DNA from 4 places in the Arthrobacter sp. FW306-2-2C-D06B genome. Region 4 is predicted to be linked to each of the others. Evidence: riboswitches for the same ligand, from Rfam matches in the RefSeq annotation. Region 4 holds a riboswitch; each other region holds the start of a gene.
What was found. A riboswitch is a leader RNA that binds a small molecule or an ion and turns the genes downstream of it on or off. The one in region 4 is predicted to bind S-adenosylmethionine.
Positions count from the first base shown of each region.

Region 1: it holds a riboswitch for S-adenosylmethionine, as region 4 does, so the genes downstream of both, LFT47_RS14350 (aminotransferase class V-fold PLP-dependent enzyme) here and LFT47_RS04990 (hypothetical protein) in region 4, are expected to answer to the same signal.
Region 2: it holds a riboswitch for S-adenosylmethionine, as region 4 does, so the genes downstream of both, metX (homoserine O-acetyltransferase MetX) here and LFT47_RS04990 (hypothetical protein) in region 4, are expected to answer to the same signal.
Region 3: it holds a riboswitch for S-adenosylmethionine, as region 4 does, so the genes downstream of both, LFT47_RS19435 (DUF1737 domain-containing protein) here and LFT47_RS04990 (hypothetical protein) in region 4, are expected to answer to the same signal.

Region 1 is NZ_CP084560.1:3,074,906-3,082,253, forward strand. Features, by position in the region: gene rsgA (ribosome small subunit-dependent GTPase A) at 1-1,083, shown strand, start outside; gene hisN (histidinol-phosphatase) at 1,159-1,971, shown strand; SAM riboswitch class IV at 2,133-2,245, shown strand; gene LFT47_RS14350 (aminotransferase class V-fold PLP-dependent enzyme) at 2,281-3,705, shown strand; gene LFT47_RS14355 (class I SAM-dependent methyltransferase) at 3,756-4,532, shown strand; gene LFT47_RS14360 (metal-dependent transcriptional regulator) at 4,562-5,275, shown strand; gene LFT47_RS14365 (MFS transporter) at 5,285-6,736, opposite strand; gene LFT47_RS14370 (hypothetical protein) at 6,812-7,186, shown strand; gene LFT47_RS14375 (hypothetical protein) at 7,307-7,348, shown strand, end outside.
Region 2 is NZ_CP084560.1:1,481,481-1,488,828, reverse strand. Features, by position in the region: gene LFT47_RS07000 (DMT family transporter) at 1-897, opposite strand, end outside; gene LFT47_RS06995 (RNA-binding S4 domain-containing protein) at 931-1,161, shown strand; gene LFT47_RS06990 (alpha/beta hydrolase) at 1,228-1,881, opposite strand; gene LFT47_RS06985 (SGNH/GDSL hydrolase family protein) at 1,951-2,793, shown strand; gene LFT47_RS06980 (hypothetical protein) at 2,861-3,223, shown strand; gene metX (homoserine O-acetyltransferase MetX) at 3,245-4,366, opposite strand; SAM riboswitch class IV at 4,380-4,495, opposite strand; gene LFT47_RS06970 (bifunctional o-acetylhomoserine/o-acetylserine sulfhydrylase) at 4,656-5,972, opposite strand; gene LFT47_RS06965 (VOC family protein) at 6,219-6,857, shown strand; gene LFT47_RS06960 (CPBP family intramembrane glutamic endopeptidase) at 6,981-7,348, opposite strand, start outside.
Region 3 is NZ_CP084560.1:4,167,352-4,174,699, reverse strand. Features, by position in the region: gene LFT47_RS19460 (UDP-N-acetylglucosamine 1-carboxyvinyltransferase) at 1-258, shown strand, start outside; gene LFT47_RS19455 (endonuclease domain-containing protein) at 398-1,222, opposite strand; gene LFT47_RS19450 (glutamate--cysteine ligase 2) at 1,446-2,705, shown strand; gene LFT47_RS19445 (O-succinylhomoserine sulfhydrylase) at 2,715-3,923, opposite strand; gene LFT47_RS19440 (rhodanese-like domain-containing protein) at 3,924-4,334, opposite strand; gene LFT47_RS19435 (DUF1737 domain-containing protein) at 4,331-4,588, opposite strand; SAM riboswitch class IV at 4,599-4,711, opposite strand; gene LFT47_RS19430 (hypothetical protein) at 4,816-5,175, opposite strand; gene LFT47_RS19425 (Lrp/AsnC family transcriptional regulator) at 5,231-5,662, shown strand; gene LFT47_RS19420 (ornithine cyclodeaminase) at 5,818-6,849, shown strand; gene LFT47_RS19415 (hypothetical protein) at 7,058-7,348, shown strand, end outside.
Region 4 is NZ_CP084560.1:1,026,861-1,034,208, forward strand. Features, by position in the region: gene LFT47_RS04975 (matrixin family metalloprotease) at 1-160, opposite strand, end outside; gene LFT47_RS04980 (VIT1/CCC1 transporter family protein) at 264-1,442, opposite strand; gene LFT47_RS04985 (hypothetical protein) at 1,708-1,896, shown strand; gene LFT47_RS04990 (hypothetical protein) at 1,935-2,255, opposite strand; SAM riboswitch class IV at 2,270-2,389, opposite strand; gene LFT47_RS04995 (sodium:solute symporter) at 2,473-4,005, opposite strand; gene LFT47_RS05000 (helix-turn-helix domain-containing protein) at 4,309-4,884, shown strand; gene LFT47_RS05005 (ammonium transporter) at 5,154-6,569, shown strand; gene LFT47_RS05010 (P-II family nitrogen regulator) at 6,566-6,907, shown strand; gene LFT47_RS05015 (amino acid transporter) at 6,973-7,348, opposite strand, start outside.

The DNA.
Region 1 (7,348 bases), 2.0 Mb from region 4:
GATGTCCGGATCCGCCCCAACAAGAAGGGCACACGCCCCCGCACGAAGGACCGCCCCAGCCACGACGACGCCGTGATCGGACGCATCATCACGGTCGACCGCGGCCGCTACACCGCGATCGTGGGCGAAAGCTCGGACAACGAGCGCATCGTCATTGCGGCCCGCGCCCGGGAACTGAGGCGCTCCCCCGTGGTTCCCGGAGACTTCGTGGCCCTCGTCGGCGATGTGTCCGGAGCCCCGGACACCCTCGCCCGCCTCGTGCGCGTCGAGGAGCGAAAGACCCTCCTGCGACGAAGCGCCGACGACACGGATCCGATCGAACGGGCCGTCGTCGCCAACGCCGACCAGCTCGTCGTGGTGGTTGCGTCCGCCAACCCGGAGCCGCGCACCGGATTCATCGACCGCGCCTTGGTGGCGGCGTACGACGCCGGAATCGAGCCGCTGCTGCTCGTCACCAAAGCGGACGTCAAGGACCCGACGGAATTGCTCGCCAACTATGTGAGCCTTGGCTTCCCCATCATCATCAGCCGGACGGCCGACGCCGGCGCCTCCGGCATCGATGCCCGTTCCGACGACGGCTTGTCCGCCCGACTTGATGGCGACGCCGTCGGCCAGTTGCGGGACTACCTCGACGGCAAGGTCACCGTGCTCCTGGGCCATTCCGGCGTCGGGAAGTCCACGATGGTGAATGCCCTCACCGGCGCCGAGCGCGCCACGGGCGGGGTCAACGCCGTGACGGGTCGGGGACGGCACACTTCGTCCTCTGCCCTCGCACTGAAGCTCAGCGACGCCCCCGGTGGCAGCTGGATCATCGATACACCCGGCATCCGCTCCTTCGGCCTCGCCCACGTGAACCCGGACCGCATCCTGCATGCCTTCCCGGACCTCGAACCCGGAACGGAGATGTGCGAGCGAGGCTGCAAGCACGATGCCTCCGCGGTTCGATGCGGACTGGATTCCTGGGTCGCCGATGGCCACGCCGGCGAGGCAGGTCCGGCCCGTTTGGCGTCGTTGCGCCGCCTCCTCGGTGCGGACCCGCGCATGGAAGCCCAAGAGGCGAAGGAACTGGGCACGGTCAACTAACAGCACGGTCAACTAACTGCGCGATTGCCGTCCTACATCCCCGGCTCACCGGCGAAGAGACGGTAGTTTGGAACCATGACCCAACCCGATTCGAGCTACAACGACGACCTGCGGCTGGCACACGTCCTGGCCGACTCCGTCGATTCCCTGACAATGGAGCGGTTCAAGGCACTCGACCTCCAGGTCGAGACCAAACCCGACCTGAGCCCCGTCACCGATGCCGACAAAGCAGCCGAGGAAGCAATCCGTGGGCAGCTCTCCCGTTCCCGCCCCCGCGACGCCGTCCTCGGGGAAGAATTCGGCAGCACGGGCCACGGCTCGAGGCGTTGGATCATCGATCCCATTGACGGGACCAAGAACTTCGTGCGTGGCGTACCCGTCTGGGCCACGCTGATCGCCCTCGTGGACGAGGGCGAGGTAGTAGTGGGGCTCGTGAGCGCTCCGGCGCTCGGCAAGCGTTGGTGGGCGGCCAAGGGCTCGGGCGCCTACATGGGCCGATCGCTCGCCGCAGCCACCCGGTTGAAGGTTTCCAACGTGTCGCGGCTCGAAGACGCGTCGCTCTCCTACTCCGAGCTTTCCGAGTGGAAGCAGCACGATAAGCTGGACAACTTCCTGGGCCTCGAGAACGATGTCTGGCGTAGCCGTGCCTACGGTGACTTCTGGTCCTACTGCCTCGTGGCTGAGGGCGCCGTGGACATCGCCGCCGAGCCGGAACTCCAGGTCTACGACATGGCGGCCTTGGTGCCGATCGTGACGGAAGCCGGCGGGCGCTTCACGTCCCTGGACGGCGCCGATGGTCCCTTCGGCGGAAACGCCGTGGCCACTAACTCAATCCTGCACTCCGAGGTCCTCAAGAGACTCAACCCCGAGCTCGACGACCTCCTCTAGTCCACTCTCTCCACTGAATAAACGACGGCGGACACCCACTTTTGGGGGTGTCCGCCGCTTTTTCTTCGGCAGAAGGCATATTTTTGCGGCGGTGTAATAATCCGCTTAACAATCGCCGGTCACATTGGAATGAGCCTTGCCGGTGTCCTACGCTCTTTACAGGTCACGAGTGCCAGCGCGAAACCCCGGTTTGCTGGCCGGCAACCCTCCATCGCGGCGGGGTGCCCCGGGTGACGACCCGGCCGGTCCGGAACGGATGCGGCAAGCGCGGACCCCCTGCACGCAGGGGTCCCTCTTGAGTGAGGTCCCATGAGCACAGCCACATTTACTTCCCCGGTTCTTTCGGTGAACAACGAATCTGCACAGCACCGCGGTGAAACCCTCCCCCGGGCATCGCGCCCACTCGCCGCGGTCACCGGCGCGGAGTTGCAGGCACCCCTGATCCAGGGCGGCCACATTCGCTACGCCAACCTTGACTACGGCGCTTCCGCACCTGCCCTGACGGTGGTTTCCGCGTACCTCAACGAGATCCTGCCGTACTACGCGAGCGTCCACCGCGGCGCGGGCTATGCCTCCCAAATCAGCACCTCGGTCTACGAGAACGCCCGCAACATCGTCCGTGACTTCGTTGGCGGGCGGCCGGACGATTCGGTCATTTTCACGCGCAACACCACCGACTCCCTCAATCTGCTGGCCGGCTGCTTGCCGGTTGAAGACGGTCGACACATTGGCGAAGTCCTTTACCTGGACATCGAGCACCACGCCAATCTCCTCCCGTGGCAAAGTGTCCCACACCGCAGCATCGTTGCCGTGGGAACGTTGTCCGAGACCGTCGGCAATGTCCGCACGGCCCTCTCCCACGGTGGCGTCAGCCTCCTGGCCGTCACCGGCGCGTCAAACGTGACCGGTGAAATCCTCCCCATCAAGGAACTCGCTGCCTTGGCCCACGAATTCGGCGCGCGGATTGTGGTGGACGCGGCGCAACTCGCCCCCCACCGCAGAATCGACATCGCCGCAGCGGAGGTCGACTACTTGGTTTTCTCGGGGCACAAGCTTTATGCACCGTTCGGCGCAGGTGTCCTGGTGGGCCGTCCCGACTGGCTCGACGCCGGCACGCCGCACCTGGCCGGAGGCGGCGCCGTCCGCGAAGCGCGCCTCGATTCCGTCAGCTGGGCCACAGGACCGGCCAGGCACGAAGGCGGGTCGCCGAACGTACTCGGCGCGGCCACTCTCGCCCGGGCCACGCAGGTCATCGCCGGCCTCGACCACGATGAATGGCACGCCCACGAGGCAGCCATCCGCTCGCACCTGGTCGAGGGCCTCAAGCAAATCGACGGCGTGACGGTGCACCAGATCTTCAGCGACACCGATCCCCAGGACACCATCGGCGTCGTGAACTTCTCGCTCCAGGGCTACGACGCCGGACTTGTGGCTGCCTATCTTGCGGCCGAGCACGGCATCGGCCTGCGCGACGGACGCTTTTGCGCCCACCCGCTGCTCAAGCGCCTCGGACTACCTTCCGGATCACTTCGAGCCAGTTTCGGCGTGGGCTCGCGCTTGGAAGACGCCACCCGGCTCATTGCGGGCATCCAGGCGCTCAAGAGCAACGGCCTCGGTTGGGACTACGTAGTGGATGCCGGCCGCTGGGTACCGGCGAACGACCACCGCAGCTACCCGGAGTGGGCTCCCAACACTCCAGGGACCGCAGGAGCCGCTCCCTGCAGCACCGACTGATTGCGGTAGATTCGTAGGGTATTTTTCCTGTCCTACGAAGGAGTTCCCGCGTGGCCACGCGACCCAAAGGCACGTCAGCCGGCCCCAAGCTCTATGAGGAACGGCGCCTTGAACTCGGCCGGAGTTTCCAGGACGGCGGAGAACACTATGATCGTGTCCGGCCCGGCTACCCTGCGGATTCGGCGGACTGGCTGCTGCCGGAAGGCGCCCGGGACGCGGCAGACATCGGCGCCGGCACCGGAAAGTTCACTGCGCTCTTCGTCGAGCGCGGGCTAGCGGTGTCCGCAGTGGACCCCTCCATGGACATGCTCACCCAGCTCCGCAAAACGTATCCACAAGTGGTCGCCCTGAAGGGCACGGCCGAAGCAACTGGGCTGGCGGACTCAGCATTCGACGTCGTCAGCGTTGCCCAGGCCTGGCATTGGTGCGATCCCCTCGCCGCGAGCACCGAGATCGCCCGGATCCTTAGACCCCAGGGCACTATCGGCTTGATCTGGAACCAAATGGACACTTCGGTGCCCTGGGTCCATCGTTTGACCCGCATCATGCATGCGGGCGATGTCCATAAACCGGACTTCCGGCCTGTGGTGGGCCCGGAGTTCGCGGACCTCGAAAGTCACGTGACACGTTGGGAGGATCCCGTGACTCCGGCCGATATCCTCGAACTTGTGAAGTCGCGCAGCTACTACCTGAGGGCGAATGACGCCACCCGGGCAAAGGTCATGGGCAACCTTCAGTGGTACCTCTTCGAACATCTGGGCCATTCCGAGGGCGAGGTCATCCCATTGCCTTATCTCACGCAGAGCTGGCGCGCGCGGAAAGTCTGATTCGGCCGGTACGCGATAGGCTTGGAACCGTGAAGACCAGTGCGCCCTCCTCCTCGATCGAGGACTACGTCAAGGTCATCTACTCCTTTACGGAGTGGCAGGACAAACCCATCACCTCCTCGCAGCTCGCGCAGCGGCTCGGTGTCGCGAATTCCTCCGTCTCTGAGATGGTCCGCAAGCTCAAGGACCAAGGCCTGGTGGACCACCAGCCGTACAGCGCCATTACTTTGACTCCCCAGGGCATACAGCTGGCCCTGGGCATGGTCCGCCGGCACCGCCTGATCGAGACCTACCTCGTGAGGGAGTTGGGCTACAGCTGGGATGAAGTCCACGACGAGGCCGAGATGCTCGAGCACGCCGTCTCGGACACCTTCATCGATCGCATGGCCGCCAAGCTGGGCAACCCCGGACGCGATCCCCATGGTGACCCCATCCCCGCCGCGGACGGTTCGGTGAGCCTGCCGCATGCGCACCGGATGATCGAGCTCGACGACGGCCATTCCGGGAAGATCACCCGGATCAGCGACGAAAACCCGGAGCTGCTGCGGTACCTGTCTGCCGAGGAAATCGACCTCGATGCCAGCATCGAGGTGATTGGCCGCAAACCTTTCGGCGGTGCGCTGGTGGTGCGGATCGGAAAAGGTCCGGGCAGCCGCGACTACGATCTCGCCGATGAAGTCGCTTCGGCGCTCTGGGTGGCCACGGACGCCGTCCACGAAGGCTGCGTCCTCGCGGAACGCTGACGAAAACCGTCAGGCGCGCTGGGCAGCCGTCCCGCCGTCGTCGGCGGCTGGACCGTCCGGAGAGTCCATCACCGCAGCGCCCAAGACCGGGTTCCGGATCCCGACGGCGGATGCCGCCGCCCCGAGGAAGAACAGCACAGCGGTGACCACCACGGCGTTCATAAGACCTTGGCGGGTGAAGACCGGGCCGATGATGAGCCCGGCAAATGCGATGCAGATCAAGCCTGCGATGCGGGCCACGGCGTTGTTCACTGCGGAGCCGATCCCTGCCTCTTCGGTGGGTACCGCGCCCAGGATAGCCGCGGTGAGGGGCGCCACCAAGGTGCTGAGTCCGATCCCGAAGACGATCTGCCCGGGCAGCACCTGGGTCCAGTAGTTCAAGGGCTCCTGGACGGCCAACGTCATGAGAAAACCGACTCCACAGATGAACGGCCCTGCCGTCATGAACCACCGCGGACCGTATTTGCCGGCCAGTCCGCCGAAAAATGAGGCCGTGAGCATCAGGAGGACCGTCGCGGGGAGCAACGCAATGCCCGCCGTGGTTGCTTTCATCCCTCCCACTTGCTGCAAGTAGATGCCTACGGCGAAGAAGCCGAGGGACAGGGCGCCGTAAATGGCCAGCGTGGCGATGTTTCCCCAACCGAAATTACGGATTCCGAAGAGCCGCAGGGGCAGCATTGGTTCCGGGGTCCTGGCTTCGTGGATCAGGAAGAGGACCAGGCCAACGGCTCCGACGGCGAGCGGCATCCAGACCACCATGTTGCTCCAGCCCATGCGCCCTTGTTCGATGAAAGCGTAGACCGGGCCACCGAGTCCCACCATGGCCAGGAATGCGCCGAGGTAGTCGATTTTCTTGCTCGTGTCCGTCGCGGCATCGGACTTCCGCAGCCCGGCGAGGATCGGCCAGACGGCGACGGCCGGAACCACATTGATGAAGAAGATGATGCGCCAGGACAGCAGATCGACGGATGCGCCGCCGATCAGCGGGGCGACGATCGCGGCCGCGCTGGTCCAGCCGGACCATTGGCCGATTGCCTTGGACTGCGCTGGCCCGGAGAAGAACGTGACGATCATGGCGAGGGAACTCGGGACAAGCAGCGCCCCGGCGATCCCCTGCAGGGCCCTTGACACCACCAGCACCTCCCCGTTCCACGCAAGGCCGCACGTGACGGAGGTGAGGGTGAAGCCGGCGAGTCCCCATTCCAGGATGCGGGCGCGGCCGAAGTGGTCGGACAGGGATCCGGCGACGAGGATCAGCGCGCCCAGGGTCAAAAGGTAGGCATCCACCACCCATTGCTGGATGACAAGTCCACCACCCAGTTCGCGGCCAATCGCCGGGAGTGCGAGGTTCACCACGAAGCCATCCAAAATGGCGATGAAAGAAGCCACAATAGCCACAACAAGGACCCGCTTTTGGAGCGGAGTACTTGGCAGCAGGGCCGCTGCGTCGGTCATGAGCACAGCCTACGCCTGCTTGTCCGCTCTCGTCCGGATTCCCCGTCCGATCCTGCCACGGCGAAAGTCCCGTATCGTTGAATGGTGATTAGCAGACGTGACGCCGCATTGGCCCTTGATATTTCGATGGAAATGGCCCAACGCCACGGCATCCCCTCCAGGCTTTCACAAGCCGAGCTGAGCGAGCTGCAAGACAATCCGCCGCAGTGGCTCGTCCAATCCCGCGCCAACCGCACCGGGAAGCGTCCTGTGTGGGTGCACTTGAGCTGCGTCGTGTGCGGTTACACCGAGGCTGCGCGTCCCAAGAAATGGTGGCCGGAGTTCACCTACGTTTTCTGTGGCCACCACCGGAACAGCGAGGTTCCCGGGATCCTGCCCGGAGAGGTCCGCAGCGAGTACGAAGGAATCGGCTCGCGGTTCGTGGGCATTGTGGACGTCCCGGCCTCCGAAGCCTAAACACCTGAGCGTTTGGGGTCGGTTGATTTCGCCTGAAACAGGCGTAACTTACAAGGAGAGGGCCTTTCAGGACCCTCTTTGCAGGATCTTCACGAAAGATCCGTAGTTAGGGAGCATGACATGCCTGACAAAGCGCCGCACCAGCACGAGACGAAAAAGAGT
Region 2 (7,348 bases), 450 kb from region 4:
AGCCACCACGGTTCCGGGAGCCGGCAGGACCAGGTCAAGCGCGAGCGATCCGAGGAGCTGGCCGGCAATCATTCCCAGGCCCGTGACCAGGACACCGAGGCTGCGGACCAACAAGGCAGCCAGGCCGATGAAGACGCAGCCCATCGGCCCGCCCAAGTAATACCACCATTCGGCGGGCAGGGCGTGTCCTGGACCAAGCAGCGACAACTTGATGAGCCAGGCGATCCAGAGAATGACTGTTCCGGCCACGAAATTCACCAGCGTCGCGGCGATGGGGCTGCCATAGTGCACGGTCGCTGTGCCGTTCATCGCCTGCTGGAAACTCATGAGGCAACCCGCCACGACCGGCAACAGGATCGGCAGCAGCAAGGACCCGACGTCGGCGGCTGCCCCGAGGCGCGGCGAGACGGCCCAGACGACGGCGGCGATCGTCAGGACGCTGCCGAGGATGCGGACCCCGGTGATCGAGCGTTTGCCCCCGGGACCGATGCCGAGCCGGTCCACGAGCAGTCCGCTCAGGGTCTGGCCCGTGACCGCGGCGACCGTGAACAAGGCCACGCCAAGCAAGCCGACCGTGAACGATTGGGCAAACACGAACAGGGCGCCGATACCGCCGGCCAGGACATAGAACCGCGGAAAACTGCGCTCCTTGAGGGCAGGCAGGATCCTTCGCAGCGCGGCGCGGCCTTTCGGCAGCGCCAGTCCGATCGCGGCGATCAGTACCAACCCGGTGGTGAAACTCACGACGGCGGCCGCGATGCCGTCGTCGAGCCTTGCTCCCAGGGCGCCATTGATCCGGCCCTGAAGGGGAATCACGAGTCCGGTTGCCACGGCAAGGAGCAGTCCGGTGAGCAAGGGACGGGATGTCGGGGACGCGGGGCGGGACGACTGCGGCATTTTCACCACCTTACTTCAGGCATCATTGCTTGTATGAGCAACCCGGAAATCGAAGAAATCCCCATCCGTGACGACATGATCCGACTCGGTCAGCTCCTGAAGCTCGCCAACCTGGTGGAGGACGGCGTGGAAGCCACGGAACTCATCAAGAACGGCCTGGTCAAAGTGAACGGCGAGATCGACGATCGACGCGGCCGCCAGCTCCATCCAGGCGACACCGTGACCGTCAACGGACAGACGGTGCGGATCACTACAGAGTCCTAGCAACGCGGGGTCACTTACGGCCCATAAGGTGCCTCTGAATGGGCCGTAAGTGACCCCGCGTTGCTTTCAGACGGACGCGAGGACCTTGTGCTCCAGGAATTCGGCCACGTGTCCGATTTCCTGCTGGTTGATGCCGTGCCACATGCCTGTGTAGAGCACCTTGGTGAGGTCCGTGTGCTTTCGCACCCACTCCATGGTGTATTCGATCTTGTCCGGGGTGATGACGGGGTCCTGCTGGTCCCGCCCCCAGAAGAGCGGCACGGAACCGTCCAGTTCGGCGTCGCGGAATGCGGGGTCGGCATCGGCGTCGACGGCGAAGCCCGAAAGACCGACGACGGCGGCAAAGTCCGCCGGGCGCTGACGGAGCAGCGAGGTGGCCATGGCCATGCCCATGGAAAAACCGAGGAGGGTCACCGAGCTGTGGTTCGACTTGAACGAATCCAGCCAGGAAAACACGTACTCCGCGGCGTCCTTGACGGCGTCGAGGGAGTAGTCGATGGACGCCGTGAGCGGGAACCACGTGAAGCCCGGGCCCGTGGCGATCGGCGCCCGGAGCGAAGCGACGACGAAGTCCTGGGGCAACAGCCCGGCAAGGCTAAAAAGGTCTTGCTCGTTGGATCCGTAACCGTGCAACAGGACCAACAACGGCTTTCCAGCCCGTTCTTCCTCTTCGTGGGACCACAAAACGACCGGGGCGGGAAAGGCAGAAGCTTGACTCATGGGACTATTCTTGCAGTTACCCATGAGTAACAAGCTACGGGCGCGTAGCGTTGCAGCAAGAGGCAGGATATGAACGTGAGTGACACTGATTCCACGGTGGAGGCAAAACCGGATGAGCGGATTCATCCGTGGACGCGCTACGTGGCATTGGGTGATTCCTTTACCGAAGGCATCGGCGACCCGGAACCCAACAATCCAGGGGGACATCGCGGCTGGGCCGACCGCGTAGCCGAGGAACTGAGCCGCGGACACCGGGATTTCGCGTACGCCAACCTCGCCATCCGCGGTCGGCTGCTTCAGCAGATCCTCGATGAACAACTTGGCCCGTGCACGGACCTCAAGCCGGACCTCGTGAGCATCTCCGCAGGTGGCAACGACCTCATCCGTCCCGGCGGCGACCCCGACGCCTTGGCCGAGAAACTCGATGCCGCCGTACAGACCCTGAGCTCCGAAGGCGCCACCGTGGTTCTCTTCAACGGCCCGGACACCGTGTCGTCGGTACTCGGCCGGATCCGCGGCAAGGTGGCCATCTACAACGAAAACCTCCGCACGGTGGCCGCCCGCCACGATGCCGTGATCGCTGATATGTGGTCCCTGCGCCAACTCTCAAACTCCCAGATGTGGGACGAAGACCGCCTGCATTTCTCGCCGCTCGGCCACCACACCATCGCCGCGATGGTCCTCGACTCACTCAATGTGCCGCACAACCTCGAGCCGCTGTTCCCCAAGCCGCTCCCCCAGCGCAGTTGGCGCGAAGCCCGCTCGGGCGACCTCGTATGGGCACGCGAGTATTTTGTCCCCTGGGTCATCCGGCGGATCCGGCACCGGTCCTCCGGTGACGGAATCCTGCCGAAGCGCCCGACGCCGGGACCCGTCTTCGGTCCTGCCGACACCTTCCTGCCCCGGAGTTGAGCGGGAACCACAGGGCGGGTCACAGGGAGCGGGGCTAAGCTGGTGAAAGACCTAGGAGGCCTCCACCGTGAACAATTTGATCTTCTGGATCATCGTCTGCTCTTGGCTGATTCCAATGGGGATCCGCATGTACAACCGATCGCGCCAACGCAGGCTCCGGGACTTGCCTCCGCAGAATTACCCCGTCGGATACCCGGAGCAACCCCCGGTAATCTTCCCGGCTGAGCCGCAACCCCCGGTGGCGACGCCCCTGCCGCAGGCCGCTCCGCCGTCGTCGGCTGCTCCGCAAACGAACAGCGCGCCCCAGCCGGGCAGCGCGCCCCAAGGCTACCGGGCACGGAAACTGGCCGAACTGGACCAGGAGTACAGCGACGGGAAAATCGCCATGGAGGATTACATGAAGCTCCGCCAGGAGATCATGAACGGCTGATTCAGCCGAAGAAGGCCTGCGTCAGCCGAAGAAAGATTCCCGCAGCTGGGGACCGAGCTGGCCGATCTCGGTGAGGAAACCGTCGTGCCCGATCGGCGCCTCGATGACGTGAACCGGGACCTCACCGGGCAAGGCCTTTGCCAACTCGTGGGATTGTTCCGGGAAGTAGAGCCGGTCCGAGTCAACCGAGGCAATGAAGAACTTCGCCGTTGCCCCGGACAGCGCCTCCTCCAATGAGCCGCGGCCGCGGGTGATGTCGTGGCTCATGAGGGCCTCGGTGATGGCGATGTAGCTGTTGGCGTCGAAGCGCTGGACCAGCTTGCGTCCCTGGTGGTCGAGGTAGCTCTCCACCTGGTAACGGCCCCTGTCCCCCAACGCGGCAGCCTGAAGGGGCGCCTCACCGCCTTGGGCGTTCCGGCCGAAGCGGAAGTCCAGTTCATCCGCCGAACGATAGGTGATGTGGGCGATCCGCCGGGCAAGGGCCAACCCCGCCTCGGGCGCGGCCTGGCCATAGTAGTCGCCGCCATTGAAGTCGGCGTCCTGCCGGATGGCGAGCGTCTGGGCCTGCGCGAACGCGATCTGCTCGGCAGTGCTGTACGCCCCGATCGAAATCACGGCACATTGTCCAACGCGGTCCGGATAGCCGACGGCCCATTCGAGTGCACGGGCACCGCCCATGGATCCGCCCACGACGGTGTGCCAGCTACGGATCCCCAAAGCGTCGGCCAGCCGGGCTTCGGCTATGGTGCTGTCCCGCAGGGTCACGAGCGGGAAACGGGAGCCCCACGGCCTGCCGTCAGGAGCGCTCGACGACGGCCCGGTGCTGCCGTAGCAGCCTCCCACGATGTTGACGGAGACCACGAAGTAGCGATCCGTGTCGATGGTGGCGCCCGGGCCAACGAGTTGTTCCCACCAGCCTTCTTCGTCGCTCTCGCCACGGGCCACATGGGTGCTGCCGGTCAGGGCGTGTTCCACCAGGACAGCGTTGGAAGCGTCTGCGTTGAGCCGGCCCCACGTCTCGTACGCAAGGACGACGTCCGGCAGGAAACCTCCGGCCTCCAGCTCGAGGCCGCCAACGGAAACATATTTGAGGGTTCCGTCCTGGGTACCGGAAAGGGGTATGGCTGTTGCAGCAATTGTCATTCGTTGACACCTCACATCGCGCTTGCCCGCCGCCAACACAGCGAAGGGCCAGGTCTTCACCCGGGGCACCCCGCCGCGAATGGAGGGTTGCCGGCCAGCAAGCCGGGGCTGTCGCTGGCACTCATGACCTATAGGAAGAGTCTAGGAAAAACGGACCCCTTCTGACGAAGATTATGACATCTTTGTGACACTTGACCGTGTTTTGTTCACGAAGCAGGGACTGAGGAGGCCAGCCGGCGAAGATTCATGCTGCGTCGCCCGCCGGCCTCCTGCACCATCCGGAGCGGCACTAGCTGCCCTTCGCCGCCCGGAATCCTGACTCAAGGTCCGCGATGATGTCGTCGATGTGCTCGATCCCCACGGACAGCCGCACCAGGCCCGGGGTCACTCCGGCCACGGCCTGCTGTTCGGGGGTCAGCTGGCTGTGTGTCGTGGACGCGGGGTGGATGACCAAGGAACGGACGTCCCCGATGTTTGCCACGTGCGAATGTAGTTCCAGGGCGTCCACGAAGCGTCTGCCGGCGTCGATCCCGCCGCGGATGGTGAAGGACACTACGGCGCCCGTGCCCCGGGGTCCGTATTTCCGCCCGCGTTCGAACCACGGACTGGAAGGCAGCCCCGCGTAGGCGACCGATTCGACGTCGTCGCGCCCTTCGAGCCATTGCGCCACTTTGGTGGCATTGTCCACGTGACGTTCCACCCGCAGGCTGAGGGTTTCGATTCCTTGGGAGATCAGGAAAGCGTTGAACGGTGAAACTGCCGAGCCGAGGTCGCGCAGGAGCTGGACCCGGGCCTTGAGGATGTAGGAGAGGTTCGCGCCGAGGGCACCGTCCTTGCCGAGGTCGCGGGCATAGACCAGTCCGTTGTAGCTGGGGTCCGGAGTGTTGAAGTTGGGGAAGCGCTCAGGGTCCTTGCCGAAATCGAAGTTGCCGGAGTCCACGATGACGCCGGCTATGGCAGATCCGTGCCCGCCCAGGTATTTGGTGGCCGAATGCACCACGATGTCCGCGCCCCACTCGATGGGCCGGATCAGGTACGGCGTGGCGAGGGTGTTGTCCACAACGAGCGGGACTCCGGCTTCGTGCGCGATGCGGGAGACGCCCTCGATGTCCAAAACGTCCTGGCGGGGGTTGGAGACCACTTCGGCGAAGAAAAGCTTGGTATTTGGCTGCACGGCGTCGCGCCAGTGGTCGAGGTTGTCAGGGTCTTCGACAAAGGTGACCGAGATTCCGAATTTCTTCAGTGTGTGCGCCAGCAGGTTGTACGTGCCGCCGTAGAGGCTTGGGCTGGCGACCAGGTGGTCGCCCGCCTCGGCGACGTTGAGGATGGCGAACGTTTCCGCGGCCTGGCCGGAGCTCAGCAGGAGTGCCGCGAGTCCACCCTCCAGGCTCGCTATGCGCTGTTCCACCGCATTCTGCGTGGGGTTGCCGATCCGGGTGTAGATGGGTGCCAGCTCGGCCAGCGCAAAGCGGTTGGCCGCGCTTTCCGCGCTGGGAAAGACGAACGAAGTGGTCTGGTAGATGGGAAGTGCCCGGGCGCCGGTGGCAGCGTCCGGCTCCTGGCCGGCGTGGATCTGGCGCGTTTCGAATGACCATCCTTGGGACATGCGGACTCCTGGTTGTCTGGGCTCTCGCCGTGCTTCAGCCTGCCGGGCTGAAGTATTCCGCCAGCCGGCGTTCGGTTGCCGCCAGTCTAGGGACGGTATTGCGGGCTCCGGAAGCTTTGTGACGAACACGGTAGTTTTCGGTCGCGGCGCGTCCTGAAGTGACTCCGAGCTGCCTTTTCGATACATCCCACCTTGGTTAGGCTTGACTTAGCTGAGAGCTCCATCACAAAGTGCCAAGATGAAGCCATGCGCATGGATCACGTCTCTTACGCTTGTGAACGAGATGGCCTCTTGGCCACCACCGAGCGAATTTCCGCAGCATTGGGAGTGGACGCAGTCCGGGGCGGAGTGCATCCGCGCTTCGGTACCCGGAACATGATCATCCCCCTTGCTGACCACAAATACCTGGAAGTCGTCGAGGTCCTAGACCACCCGGCATCCGACAAGGCACCTTTTGGACAAGCCGTCCGTGCACGCTCCGCCGCAGGAGGTGGGTGGATGGGCTGGTGCGTCGCTGTTGACGACCTGAGCCCGTTCGAACAGCGGCTCGGACGCGCCGCTGTCCCCGGCAACCGCAAGTTTCCGGACGGCCGCGAACTCGTCTGGTCGCAGATCGGCATCCTGGGACTCATCGCCGATCCCCAGGTTCCCTACTTGCTCCGTTGGGAGGGCGATCCTGCGCTTCACCCATCCCTCGTGTACCCAAGCGACGTCAAGATGTCCAGCCTCACCATTGCCGGCTCCGCCGAGCGCGTCACCCAGTGGCTCGGGGAACCAGTGGAGAAGCCGCTTGAGGACGTTGCAGTCCAATGGATGGCTCCGCACGGAACCCCGGGAATCATGTCGGTAACGTTCGAAACCGCCAACGGAGCCGTCACCATCTGACGGACCATCCCGTCACGATCTGACGGACCAACGGGCCGGGAAGGCCCGGAAAACTTCGGCCGCCATATGCGGGTGCCAATGACGTCACCCCGCAATGGCGGCCGAAACCTTTTAACTCGAACCCTAGCCCAGCCCGATGGCCTTGCCGAAGACACTGAAGCCGACGAACGCCACGATGTCCAGGAGCGCATGGGCCACGACGAGCGGCATGACCCGTTTGGTCTTCGTGTAAATCCAGCCGAAAACGAGGCCCATGACGGCGTTGCCGATGAAAGGTCCGAAGCCTTGGTACAGGTGGTAGCTGCCGCGAAGGAGCGCGCTGAGCACGATCGCCAGCGGGGTGCTCCACCCGAACTTCCCGAACCGGTCCAGGAGGTAGCCCACCACGATGACTTCTTCGACGACGGCGTGCCGCACCGCGGAGAGGACCAGCACCGGCACGGTCCACCAGTAGGAGTCCAGGCCGCTGGGGATGATCGCCGTCGTGATCC
Region 3 (7,348 bases), 1.4 Mb from region 4:
ACCGAGCTCAACAAGCTTGGCGCCCAGGTGCAACTGCTCGATCCGCACCGCATCTACGTCAATGGCCCCACCAAATGGCGCGGCGCGGAAGTCGGATGCCCTCCGGCACTCCGACCCGCCGCGTGCCTGCTCTTGGCCATGCTGGCGGCCCGCGGCACGTCCGAGTTGCGTAACATCTACGTGATTGAGCGCGGATACGAGGACCTGGCCGAGCGGCTCAACACCATCGGCGCCAAGATCGAGTACTTCCAGGACTGACAGCGTCGGATTTGGGACGATTCGGACTTCCGGCGGAACATTCTGCTGGATCACCCAGAGTGTGCTGCCTCCCAGGCGCGGAAGCTCTGGGGTGTCCGTTCCACCAGAGCCGGTGATCCAGCAGAATCCGTCGTTGGGGTCACTTCCGTTCGCTGTGCAGGGCCAGGACGGCGCGGATTTCCTCCATCACCTGCTCCGGGTTGTTCCAGATCTTCTCGGGGGCGAAGCTCAGGACGTCAAAGCCACGTACCTGCGCCGCGTTCAGTCGTGCCATGTCTTTCCTCCATGCCTCCCGGGAGCTGTGGAAGGCATAGCCATTGACCTCAACGATCAACCTCCTGCCAATCAAAAAGTCGACCCGTCCGACACCGCGGATATGGACTTGGCGGCGGAATGGCAGGCCTTCTGATTCGAACAGCAGGCGGGCGCTGATTTCGGGTAGGGATTCGGACAGTCCGTCTGCCTTTGCCAACAGCCTTCTGGCGTTTCCGTAGTAGTCGGCAGAGATCTCACTTTCGATCATGGCCTGCGGGATGCCGAACTGCCGCATGGCCGACTGCGCAATGGAAATAGCATCAACGTCCGGCAAACAGGTCAGAGCGTGAATGACGGTGTCTTCTACGGATGCCACGGGGACGGCATTCTCCGGAGAGAGGCGAAGCCCGCCGTGCCTGACGAAACCGCTGCCCCGGCAGTGCCTCGTAGCCAGATGCAAGCGCATGGGCCTGTCTTTGATCCACAGGCCGTAGCGTAAAGCTGCACTCGCGCACGTGACATGTCCGTTGTTGAGGATCGCCGTGAGGTATTCCGGATCCGCCGACTCGAGGGCCCACACGCCCTTTCGTGGTTGGTGCGCCCCGGCGGAAGCCAACTTGTGGATCGCTGAGGGCGTATAGCCGTTGGCGCGAAGCAGACCTACCCGGGCGACGCCGCCCACTGAGGAGAGGAAATCCAGGGCATCCATGGATCCAGCTAGTCACGATGTCGGGGCTGACGGGCCAAAGAATGTGGCGTATGTGGATGAGTTGGCCGACATTCTGCTGGATTACCCCGGGGGTGGCTTCCGCTAATGCCCGGAATATGGGGATACTCGTTCCGCATGGCAGGAGTGATCCAGCAGAATCCATCGGGCGGCCCGCAAAATCCCGCTCTGTCTCGGCGAGGCTGCCATGGCGCACAATTGATCCGTGCGCACTTTTGGTGTGGAAGAGGAATTGCTGATCGTCGATCCGGTGACCGGCGAGCCGCTCGCGCTTGCCGATGCGCTCCTCTCTGGCCCCGCTCAGGACGGCCCCGCCTATGACGGACCCGCCCAAGATGGCTCCGACATAGGTCCTACGCTTGAGGAGATCGACGGCCCCGATACCGGCCTAAGCCACGAGCTCAAGCTTGAACAGATCGAAACCCAGACCCGGCCATGCCGCAGCTACGCCGAGCTCCTGCACCAGATCCGCAGGGCGCGGGGCCTCGCGAGCCATGCCGCTCGGCGCCATGGCGCAAGGATCGCCGCGTTGGCCACCTCGCCCGTGGACGCCGCGTTGCACACCACTCCTGATCCCCGATACGCCATCATGCTCGAACGTTTCGGCATCACGGCGCACGAACAGCTCACCTGCGGATTCCACGTCCACACCTCGATCGAGTCCCCGGAGGAAGGAGTGATGGTCCTTGACCGGATCCGGGACAAGCTCGCTGTCTTCACGGCGATGAGCGCCAATTCCCCTTACTGGCGGGGCCTGGCTACCGGTTTTGAGAGCTACCGGACGCAGGCGTGGAACCGCTGGCCGTCCTCGGGACCGTCAGCAATCTTCGGTTCCCTGGCTGCTTACAGGCGGGTTGTCAGGAGGCTCATCGAAACGGGAGTGTTGCTGGACGAGGGGATGGTTTATTTCGACGCCAGGCTATCCCGGCACGTTCCCACGGTGGAAGTCCGGGTGGCCGATGTCTGCCTACGGGCCGAGGATGCGGCGCTCATCGCGGTGCTCGTCAGGGCCTTGGTTGAGACTTCCGTTCGTGAGTACCATGCCGGTATAGAGCCAGCGGCCGTGCCCACGGCGCTTTTGCGGATGGCGTCCTGGCAGGCAAGCAACTTCGGACTGCGCACCGAACTGCTGGATTTCGGAACGTTCCGCCCGGAGCCCGCCGCGGACGTCGTATGGTCGCTGGTGGAGTACCTGGAACCTGTGCTCGCCGAACAGGGTGAACTCGACTTGGTGCAAACCGGCGTGGCGGCCATCCTGGGCCGCGGGAACGGTGCCATCGAGCAGCGTGGTGTTGCCGAGCGCTGGAGCGGGACCAACGGGGGCGCGCCCGACGCCGCCGGGTTGGCCGCCGTCGTCGAGCACGCAGTTCAGATCACGATGCGCTCGGAGAGGGACGAGAGCGACACCAAGCCGCAGCCCGTCCTCACCTGGGTGCGCCAGGACTGGCGCGAAGCGCCGGGCTAACCCGGCGGGCTAGACCTGCTTGAGGGCCCTCTCCAGGTCCCCGATGAGGTCGGCCACATCCTCCAGCCCCACCGAAAGCCGCACGACGCCGTCGCTCAGGCCAATGGCCGCTCGGCCTTCCGGACCCATGGCGCGGTGCGTGGTGGTGGCGGGATGGGTGATGAGGGACTTTGAGTCGCCGAGGTTGTTCGAGATATCGATGACGGCGAGCCCGTCCAGCAGCGCGAAGGCGGCCTCTTTCGCCGATCGCCCCGCAGAGGGGAGCAGCTCAAAGGTGAGCACGGTTCCGCCGGCCTTCATTTGCTTCGCAGCCAGGTCGTACTGCGGGTGAGACTTCAGCAGGGGGTACTTGACCCAACTGATGGCCGGCTGATCCTCAAGCCATTCGGCGATCCGCAACGCAGACGCCGAGGAGTGATTGACGCGCAGCGCCATCGTCTCCAGGCCTTTGGTCAGGACCCAGGCGTTGAACGCTGAAAGCGACGGCCCGGTGTGACGCATGAGCTGCTTGACGGGACCGTCGATGAATTCCTTGGTGCCCAGGATCGCTCCGCCCAGGACCCGGCCTTGGCCATCGATGTGCTTGGTGCCCGAGTAGACGATCACGTCTGCGCCGAGATCCCCGCAGCGCTGTAGCAGGGGAGTGGCAAAGACATTGTCGACGACGACGGTGGCGCCCGCCGCGTGAGCGAGCTCGCTCACTGCCGCGATGTCCACGATTTCCTGCATGGGGTTCGACGGCGACTCGAAGAACACTGCCGTTGTCGGCTCGGACAACGCGGCACGCCACTGTTCCAGGTCCGGTCCGTCGACGAAGACGGTCTCGACGCCCCAGCGCGGCAGGATCTCGTTGAGGATCACGAAACAGGAACCGAAGAGCGAGCGGGCGGCAACCACGCGGTCACCTGCAGCCAGCAACGCACCGAGCGCGGTGAAGACAGCGGACATGCCCGACGCCGTCGCGAAGCACGCTTCGGTGCCTTCGAGCAGGCGGAGCCGCTCCTGGAAAGTGGCCACGGAGGGGTTGCCGTAACGGGAGTAGACGAAGCGCTCGTCCTCTCCCGTGAATGCGCGCTCTGCGGCCGCGGCGGACTCATAGACGAATCCGGAGTTCAGGAAGACGGCCTCGGATGTTTCTTGGAAATTGGTGCGGTCAAGACCACCGCGGACTGCCTGGGTATCAGGGCTCCAGCCGGCGGCGTCAGGATTGAAAGTCACTTAGATGTTCCCCAGGTTCGTCGGAAGTCCACGGTTTTTCCAGCCGTTCACAGTTCGCTCGCCATAGCGGTCCGGTTCGCCCTCAAAGCCCTCGAGGACGTTGTATGCGGTGTACCCGGCCTGGGTTGCGGCGATCGCGGCGGCGATGGAACGCTGGCCGGAGCGGCAAAGGAAGACCAGTTCGGTGCCATCCGCTTCCGGAGCCTGTTGCGTCAGCTCTTCGATGAAACGGGTGTTGGGGATGCCGCCGGCCAGGTTCCACTGGATGAACAGGGGATCGTTTTCGGTGGCCTTGGTATCCGGAATGCCAATGTGTGCCCACTCGCCTTCGGTGCGGACGTCCACCAGGATGGCGCCTTGCTCCAGTTTGGTCCAGGCGTCGTGCGGGCTGAGGTCGCCTGCGTAGCTCATGCGTGGCCCTCGCCGTCGAACTCTTCGTCAAGCTGGTCTACCGCGTTGGCAACTGCTGCATCCGCGCTCGCGATCGCTGCGGGTAGGACGATGGCCTGGGCCACAATCACGTCCGTGCCATTGAAGGTCGCGGCCGGGCTGCCGTGCAACACGTATCCCTCCGCGAGGGCGGTGGAGATCCGCTCGCAGAAATCCTTCGTGTCAGGGCCCGTGATGAGACGGTACGAGAGTTTTTCTTCGGTGGGTTCAGGCATTGGTGCTCCTCAGTCACGCTTGCAGTTCGAAAGTGTCGATACGCCGAGTAGTCACCTGAGGCACCCCGCCGGAGAGAGGGTTGCCGACCAGCAAGTCAGGGCTTCGCGCTGGTGCTCATTACTCAAGAAGAAAAATAACATCCAGCAGGGCGGCCCGCATCACCGGCCGTCGTCATGTTCCGTAACCGGATGACAGTCAGGCTGGCGAAGGATGGGAGCCAGCGGTCCTATGCCTCGGTTTCATTAGGCAATGGTTCCAGGCTTGCCTGGATCCGGGGTGGAATGGCGTCGAACCGCGACGCTACTGCCGTAGGGGAGTGATGAAAAGTGGAACCTTGATGCTTCCGGATTTCCAGCAGCTCGTGGACGGATATTCCGGTGGCCGTGGCGAGTGCATGCAGCGAGAGGCTGTTGTGATGAGCCAAGGCAAAAACCACACCCGACAGGGCTTCGAAACCTTCTGTCTCGTAGATTTCCTTCACCAAGTTGGACATGCCATTTGCATCATCGATTGATCCCGCTGACGCACCGGTCGCCATGGCCGTCAGCGACCATGCAGCAGAGTCGGGGCTGATGTAGATGCTCATGTCGATACCCTACGGACTCAGGCCCGCTTGGGGAATGGGCGATACGTTTATCTTTATGGCAGCACTCACCGACCTCGACCGTCAGCTCCTCTCCGCCCTCCGGGAAGACGGCAGGGCGTCCGTGGCGAGCCTCGCGCGCAAGCTGGGCGTCGCCAGGGCCACTGTGAATAGCAGGCTCGATCGTCTTGTCTCCTCCGGAACCATCGTTGGTTTCACTGCGAGAGTGCGCGACGAGGTCGATCCACTTGCGATTAGGGCTATTGCGCTCATTGCCGTGGAGGGAAGATCGGCCGACAAGGTCATTCGCCAGCTCAGGGGACTTCCGGAGATTTGGGCGCTGCACACCACCAACGGCGGATGGGACCTCGTGGCCGAGCTGCGCACGGAAAGCCTCAGCGACTTCGACCAGGTCCTCGGCAGGATCCGCGGGATCGACGGGATCGTCAACAGCGAGACGAGCCTGTTGCTCAGTTCCGTCCTGCGGTAGGCGCCCGCAGGACGGACCCGCTTGAACATTATGTAAAATTTGCTTCGTCATTTTGTACGTATTCTCAATGAAAAGTACGTACTCTGGCCATTGTGGATGCATATCGCCGCTCCGTAGCCTCGTAGCAACAGTGCTTATGAGGGAAAGGAGCGCACATGACGCGCTTTGTCGATGTCCGCAATATGGTTCGCTGGACGGCCGGGCGGGGCCCGGAGACCATCATCTCGGAGATGATTCAGTACTTGGAAGACGACTTCCGCCGGTGGGAGTCTTTTGACAAGACGCCGCGGGTGGCAAGCCACACGCCGTTTGGGGTCATCGAGCTGATGCCCACCAGCGACCAGGAAACATACGGCTTCAAGTATGTAAATGGACACCCTTCGAATCCAGCGCGTGGCTTCCAGACCGTGACAGCTTTCGGTGTCCTGTCCGACGTCCATAACGGCTATCCGACGTTCCTCGCGGAGATGACAGTGCTGACAGCGCTGCGGACGGCGGCTACGTCCGGGATGGTCGCTAAGAAACTCGCGCGCCCGGATGCCCACACCATGGCGATGATCGGGACCGGAACCCAATCGGAGTTCCAGGCCCTGGCCTTCCGGGCGGCTCTGGGCATTAACAGCGTCAGGATCTGGGACACGGATCCGGCTGCGATGGAGAAGTTCGTCCGGAACATGGCTCCCCTCGGCTTCGACATCACCATCGCCGGGTCCGCGGCCCAGGCAGTGGAGGGCGCCGACGTCATCACCACCTGCACGGCCGACAAGGCCAACGCCACCATCCTTACGGCTGCCCAGGTCTCGCCCGGTGTTCACATCAACGCGATCGGTGGAGATTGCCCAGGGAAGACCGAACTCGACGCTGCCATCCTGGGCCTCGGCGATGTCTTTGTGGAATACGATCCCCAGACGCGGATTGAAGGCGAGATCCAACAAATGTCCGCCGAATTTCCCGTCACGGAATTCTGGCAGGTTCTGTGCGGGCACGCGCTGGGCCGCACCTCCACGGACCAGATCACGATTTTCGATTCCGTGGGCTTCGCGATCGAGGACTTTTCCGCGTTGCGGTATCTCCGCGACGCCGTTGAGGGTTCAGAATTCTTCGAGGAGATCGACCTCGTCGCGAACCCCGATGACCCGAAGGACCTCTTCGGTCTGGTGCGGGCACTTTCTCCCATCGGATCCTGAGAGGCCCAACTGACTCGCATTTGTTGTCGTTTACAGGCCGCTAAACGACAACAAATGCGAGTTAGTTGGGGAAGCCTGGTGCGCCGGCCCCAGAACCGGCGCACCAGGCGGCTATCAAGCTAGCGCGGCGCAACTAGTTAACTACTGGGGCCATGGCGGCGCAATAGGGTCGCCATGCTAAATTGCGCGGCCCGCTACACTCGGATTCATGGTGGCTCATGGGGGAACCAGAACTGTAGCGGTATTGCTGGCAGGGCTGCTGCTCGCGGCCGGTTTGTCCGGCTGTCAATATACCGACGCCGGCGATCCTCGGCCGGCTGCCGGCGCCACTCGGATTTCTCCTCCGCGGGCGCCGTTGCCCACCAAGGACCACGCAACCGTGGCGCTCGAAGCCAGCAACCTCGTTACCGCCGGGAAGCTTCTCGGGGCCGCCTCCGGCGCGGTGATCCTAGAGGATTCCGGCACGGTGGGTGGCGCCGTTAGCGGGGTTGGAAAGAGT
Region 4 (7,348 bases):
GAGCCCCGTCCTGCCCGGGGGTGCTTGCCGTGGCATGGGCGGAAGGAGCAAGGTTCGGAAGCAAGCCGCTGATGCCCGGGTCGCCCCGGAGGAATCCACTGACCAGCACGGCTACGGCAGCGACGACCGCCACCACCATCAAGTTTCGGAACAGCGCCAAAACGGTACTGGGACGCTTGGGCGGCGGACCGCCGTCGTAACCGTAGTTTGAATGCAAGTCTTCCCCCAAGTTCCTGCGCCGACGCCCCGTCGGGCCGGCGCTACTAACCGATGACTGCGCCGAAGACGAGTCCCAGCCCATACGTCGCCGCGGCCGCACCGAGCCCGATGGCCAGCTGCCGGAGGCCGCGGGTCAGCGGCGAGGTTCCGGACAACAAGCCGACGACGGCGCCGGTCGACAGAAGCGCGATGCCCACCAGCGTACCGGCCACAGCAAGCGCCGCGAAGCCTGTCATGCCGAAGATGAACGGCAGGATGGGCACGATGGCGCCCGAAGCGAAGAAGCAGAAGCTCGAGATCGCGGCGCCCCAGGCGGAGCCCACGGCCTCGTGCTCGTTGACGGTTTCTTCCACTTCGGGGTGGAGCGAGAGGCTGGGATCGCAATCGCAGGTGTAGAGGCCCATGCGCTCCGCGGCCCGGTGTTCGGCGGCTTCGCGGGACATGCCCCGGGCCAGATATACGAGGACCAGCTCATTGTGCTCGATGTCCAGGGCCGGTGCTGCGGTCAGCGTTGCTTGGGTGGGGCGCGTGGCCTTGAGGAGCTCGAGCTGCGAGCGTACCGAGACATACTCGCCGGCACCCATGGATAAGGCGCCCGCCAGCAGGCCGGCGATACCGCTGAACAGGACCACGGTGGCGGGAACGCCGGTGGCGGCCATGCCCATCACGAGGGAGAGGTTGCTGACCAGGCCATCGTTGGCGCCGAATACGGCCGCGCGGAAGGTGCCGGACAACCTGTTGCGGCCGCGCGTCGCCAGGCCGCGGACTACTTCTTCGTGGATCTGTTCGTCGGCCGCCATAGCGCGGGTCGCTGCCGGATCCTTCGCGTAAGGCGAGCGGCCTTCAGCCCGTTGGGCGAGGGCCAGCACGAACACCGATCCGAAGTTCCGGGCCAGGAAGCCGAGCATTTGGCTTCGGATCGATGCCGCCTTCGGCATGCCGGCATGTTCGCCGAGGAGCTTGAGCCAGTGTGCCTCATGGCGGCCTTCGGCCTCTGCGAGGGCCAAAAGGATTTCGCGTTCCTCGCCGTCACGGCGCTGCGCCAGTTGGCGATAAACGGCGGCCTCGGCTCGCTCATCCGCCAAGTACTGCCGCCAGCGCTTGATGTCCGACGACGACGGGGGAGTCTTGGGGGTTGCTACGTCTTGCGATGGACTGCTTGAGTCCTGCGGATTGTCTGAATGCGAGTTGTCTGGATGCGAGGGTTTTGTGTGCGGTTGCACCGGGACTCCTGGGTTGCTGGGGCGGGCTTCATCGCCTCATTGCGGCTCCACTCTATCGCCAATTTCCGCGGTTTTTCGGCCGGTAATCCTCACTGGATAATTTAGGCCCGCCTCAAAAAGGGGAGGCTCCCGGGAAGCCTTGACCGCGGCAGGAGGCAGTGCTGGGATGGATGGACAGGGTCCACGAATTGGCGGGGTAGCGTTGGACGGCTGCCTCTTATGCCTGTGCGATGGGCTCAGCGGCACGTCGAACGGAGGTTGCACCATGGACAGCACCGAGACCCACGCTCGCCACCCCGACCGCCCCACGGTCGAGGCCGATCCCGCCTATGACTACAGCGAGGACCTGGCGGTGGAGGAAGATTGGGAGGACCAGCCCGAGGTTCTTGACGACGACGAACGGGTGGTTCCGCTCGATGCCGACGAACACCGTGAGGCCGAAGAGATCGAATAGCCCGGCTCCCTGAACCCGAGGTGCTGAAGCCCTGGCAGCTAGAACGCGCTCAGGATGAAGTGCCTCTGCACGCCTGCCCGGTGCCCGGTTGCCGCCACCGTAAGGGTGAGTTTCCGTGTCGCGGGGAACCAGCGGGCGGGCTGGACTGCCTTTGAGAGCGCTTCGGTGATGAGTCGCGGCTCATGATGCCAATAGCGTTCCAGCTTTCCGTCCACCACGAACGTGACGGAGCCTTGGGAGAGGTCGACGCCGGGAATCACCCGGACGAACTCGTCCACCCGCCGGGGGCGGGGCAACAAGAGGGTGCCGGACAGGGTGCTGCGGTCGGCTGTGGCATTGGCGCCGTTTTCGAAAGGCATGGCCTTCTCCTGGGGAGTTGCTCTTGCCCGTTCGGTTGTCTCTGGTCCGAGCCGGGCCGCTTCTTCATCCGAACCACCCGCGAACATGGGGTTGGCGTGTGGCAAGTCGGAGCTTGGCGCCACATCTCTTGAAGCTGTTCCTACTGTACATGCAGGCGCGGCGCCGCACCCTCGAGGAGAAGGTGCGGCGCCGCCGTCGTACTTGATTGTGTGAAGCTTAGTGGCTGGCCACCGGGTGTACCTCCAAGGGGAGTTCCTCGGTGACCGCTCCGGCAACGCGGCGGTCCCAAGCTTCGCGGACCGCGGGCTCGGTTGGCGGCGTCAGCAGGGAGACCACAACGTAGACCAGGAGCGAGGCGCCGAGGCCCCAGTAGATGGGATCGTTGGCGTAGACACCGTCTTCGCTGGGGATGATTCCCGTGGCGTAGGCGATCAACAGGCCAAGCGTCAGTATGGATCCGACCGCCATGGACCAGGCCGCGGCAATACCGGTGCCGCGCTTCCAGACCAGGCCGCCCAGGATGGCAACCAAGAGGCCGCCCACCAGGATGTCGTAGGCGATGGTCAGGGCCACCACCACGTCTTGCGCCGCCATGGAGATCAGCACGGCAACAATGCCCAGGCCAAGGACCCAGTAGCGGTTGGCTTTGACGTCGTGCTCAGGGTTTTCGGTGTCGTCGGTGTTGATCGTCTTGCCGAACCAGCTGGCCACGAACGGGACCACGTCGGCGCGGGCAACGGTGGCCGCGGCGATGAGGGCTCCGGAGGCGGTGGACATCATGGCCGCGACTGCTGCGGCCATGACGAGGCCGCCGATGCCGATCGGCAGGATGTGGGTGGCAACCTCGGCGTAGACAACGTCCTTGCCGAGGGCCTTGACGTCGATGTTGGGCAGTGCCACCCGTGCGGCCAGGCCGATCAAGGCGCCAGCCACGCCGTACAGGACGCAATAGATGCCGGCAGTGGCGCCGCCCCAACGGGCGACCTTGGGGGTCTTGGCGGTGAAAACGCGCTGCCAGATGTCCTGGCCGATCAGCAGGCCCAGGGTGTAGACCACAAAGTACGTGATGATGGTCTGCGCTCCGATGCCGTCCAACTGGAAGAAGCTGGCGTCAACACGGGCACGGATGCCGTCGAAGCCGCCGGCGGCGTTGAGGACGAACGGGAGCATGAGGAAGAAGATGCCCACTGTCTTGATGATGAACTGCACCTGGTCGGCGAGGGTGATGGACCACATACCGCCGATCGTGGAGTAGACCAGGACGATGGCGCCGCCGACGGCGATGGCAAGCCAGCGCTCCCAGCCGAAAAGGACAACGAAGATGGTGGCGTAGGCGCCCGTGGACGTGGCGCACAGCATGAGGGTGTAGGCCAGCATGACGATGCCGGAGGTCTGCGTGGCGCGCTGGCCGTAACGCAGGCTCAGCATCTGGGAGACCGTGTAGATCTTCAGTCGCTGGATGGTGCCGGCGAAAAGCAGGCTCAGGAGGAGGACGCCCGAACCGATCGCGACTACCAGCCACATGCCGGAGATGCCGAACTTGTAGCCGAGGCCGACGCCGCCAACCGTCGATGCGCCACCGAGGACGACGGCGGCCATGGTGCCCGTGTAGAGCATCGGACCAAGGCGGCGTCCTGCCACCAGGAAGTCGCTGTTGTTCTTGGTGCGCGACTTGCCCCACCAGCCGAAGGCCAGCATGGCGAGCAAATACACCACCACGATCGCAATATTGATGAACGAAGAGTCCACGGTTGGCTCCTGAAAGTGATGCGCAGAGTTCCTGGGGATTCCGACGCCGGTCCGCTGGGTTTCGTGCGGGGTTGCGGAAGGCCTCTGCGCTGGTGATTGGGGAGAGTAGTCTGTGATGTATGCCTCACAAACAACACTTGTTGCCTATGAGGATACGTAGTGATGCGAGTAACAGTCAAGACGCTGTCTTGCGGAGCGGACACATCGGCTGCCCTCCAGCTAGCCAAAGGCGCTGCCACGCGGGCGATCCGGCTACTATTGCTGCAATGACAGGGCCGCATAAACGGCCTGAAAGGTTCGTGAATGAAGGCTCTCCCCGTTGAACCGAGCAACGTCCCCGTTGCCATCGGTTCCAGAATCCGTGCCGCCCGCCAATCGCAGCGGCTCACCATCGAGCAGGTTGCCGACGCCACTGGCCTGACCAAAGGGTTCCTGAGCCGCGTGGAGCGTGACCTGACATCGCCGTCGGTCGCTTCCCTCGTGACGCTTTGCCAAGTTCTTTCGGTGTCCATCGGAGACCTTTTCGCCGCACCGGAGACGCACCTGACCCGGCGCGACGACGGGCCGCGGATTTCGCTCGGTGGCCAGGGAATCGTGGAGCGGCTCCTGACTGCTCGATCGGAACGTCGGTTGCAGATCCTGCAGGCCTCCATCGAGCCACGCGGCCGCGGAGAAGCCGAGCTTTACGCCGTCGATTGCGACGTCGATGTCCTTCACGTCGTCAAGGGCCGGATCAAATTGATCCTCACCAACGAGGAGTACGAGCTCGAAGAGGGAGACACGCTGTCCTTCCCGGGCCGTGAGCCGCACACCTGGGTCAATCCGACGGACGAGCCCGTTGAGGTGCTCTGGATCCTGGTGCCGGCAGCCAGTCGCTGACGCTGGCACTGCGCCCCCCGGCGTACGAGGCCGACACGCGGCGTGTAACACGACTGAAACATGCCTGACTTCAGGATTTAACTCTGGGGCCTGTGCTGTTACGTGCCTGAAATGATCGGTGCCGAATGCTGAAACAGGGCGACTGTACGTTCGAGTCAACGCAACTCGTCAAGGTCGGTAACCCGTGAGGTACCAGGACCTGTTCGTTTTAAAAATGGTCTCGCCGTGCGGGCGCCATGGAGCGCCGTATATGCAGGAAGGCTCCCGAAATGAACCCAGTATTCTTCAGCGTAGGGCTGGATGTGAACCCCCAGACCCTCGATCCCGGCGCAACCGCCTGGATGCTTGCAGCTTCCGCCCTCGTCCTTCTCATGACGCCAGGTTTGGCGTTCTTCTACGGTGGCCTGGTCAGGATGAAGTCCGTCCTCAACATCATGATGATGAGTTTCGGGGCCATCGGCGTGGTCGCGGTGGTCTGGGCCCTGTGGGGCTACGGACTCGCGTTCGGCCCGGATACCCTGGGCGGCTTCATCGGAGATCCCTTCGCGAACTTCGGACTCAGCGGACTGGCCAGCGTCATTGGCGGGAAAGCCCCCGGGCTGCCGGACATGGTCTTCATAGGATTCCAAGCCACGTTCGCCATCATCACTGTCGCGCTGATCAGCGGCGCTGTGGCTGAACGTGTCAGGTTTGGCCCATGGCTGCTGTTTGCCGGTCTTTGGGTCACCATCGTCTACGCTCCCATCGCCCACTGGGTCTGGGGTGGCGGGCTCTTCGGATCCACCGGGATCATCGGCAGCAAGATCTCAGCCCTCGACTTTGCCGGCGGCACCGTCGTCCACATGAATGCGGGAATGGCCGGGCTGATGCTGGCAGTCGTGCTTGGCAAACGGCTCGGATTCATGAAAGACCCCAACATCCGGCCGCACAACCTCCCCTTCGTGATGCTCGGGGCAGGCCTGCTGTGGTTCGGCTGGTTTGGATTCAACGCCGGTTCGGAACTGGCCGCTGATGGAATCGCCGCGCTCGCCTGGACAAATACCCTCCTGGCGACAAGCGCAGCGCTCCTCGGCTGGCTGCTTGTCGAAAGGCTCCGCGACGGCCACGCGACGTCGCTCGGCGCCGCATCCGGCGCCGTCGCGGGCTTGGTGGCAGTCACCCCCGCCTGTGGATTCGTGGATCCGATTGGCGCGATCGTCATCGGCGTCATCGCCGGTGCCGTCTGCGCGCTGGCCATCGGGCTGAAGTTCAAGATCGGCCTGGACGATTCCTTGGATGTTGTTGCCGTCCACTTTGTCGGCGGCCTGTGGGGGACCCTGTCCCTCGGATTCTTCGCCGTACCCTCGGCAAAGACTGAAGGCGGTCTTTTCTACGGCGGCGGCCTGACCCAGTTCTGGCCCCAAATATTGACGGCGCTGGTGGTCACCGCGTGGACGGCGATCATGACGACGCTCATCGGGCTGGCCATCCACAAGACTGTGGGCATGCGCGTCAAGGAGCACGAAGAGCTGGCCGGCATCGACATCACGGAGCACGCGGAAACCGCCTACGAGTTGGCCATGGTCGGCGGATCCTTCAATCCCGGAGAACCACAGAACGGCAAAACTCCGTCGGGTTCCAGCGGTGAACCAGAAGCTAGCTCTAACGGGAAAACAGATCGGATGCGCAGCAAGGCGTCGACGTGAAACTCGTGACGGCCATCGTGAGGCCGGAGCGGATCGACGAGGTCCGGGAAGCCCTGGAGCGCTTTGGAGTCAACGGGATGACCGTGAGCCAAGCGAACGGATATGGCCAACAACGGGGCTACGTCGAGGTGTACCGGGGCGCGGAATACGCCTCCGATCTCCTTCCCAAGATCCGGGTGGAGGTCCTGGCCACGGACGAGCTGGTGGACGGAATAGTGGACGCCATCATCTCCGGCGCCAGTACCGGCCAATTCGGGGACGGCAAGATCTGGACCATCGAGGTCTCCCAGGCGGTGCGGGTTCGGACAGGGGAGCGCGGCGCGTCTGCGATCAGCTAGGGCAATCGGCTAGAAAAGACTGTGTGGGTGCCGCTCCATGAGGAGCGGCACCCACACTGCCATGTTCAGCCCACGTGCACCCAGGGCCTGCGCGTGATGTCCGGCTCGGCTTCGCGCAGCACTTCGCGGGTTACCGGGGCGATCTCGCCTTCGCCGAAGAAAAGGAACTTGCTCAGGTTGGCGATCGGGTTGCCTTCGGTCCAGCGGAAATAGATGTGCGGCATAAGCCCCGTGACGTCCCGGATGTGGAGGAGCACCGCGGCCAGAGTGTTGGGCACGTTGTTGCTGTGGATCTCCAGGATCTTGAAGCCGTGCCGGACCTTGCCTTCCACGAAGAGTTCCTGCTCGAAGTCGGAGCTGTCATCCACGATGATCTCGATGAAGATCGCGTCGCTGTCTATCGGCAAGTGGTTGGCCTGCTGGGCATGCTGCAGCTTCAAC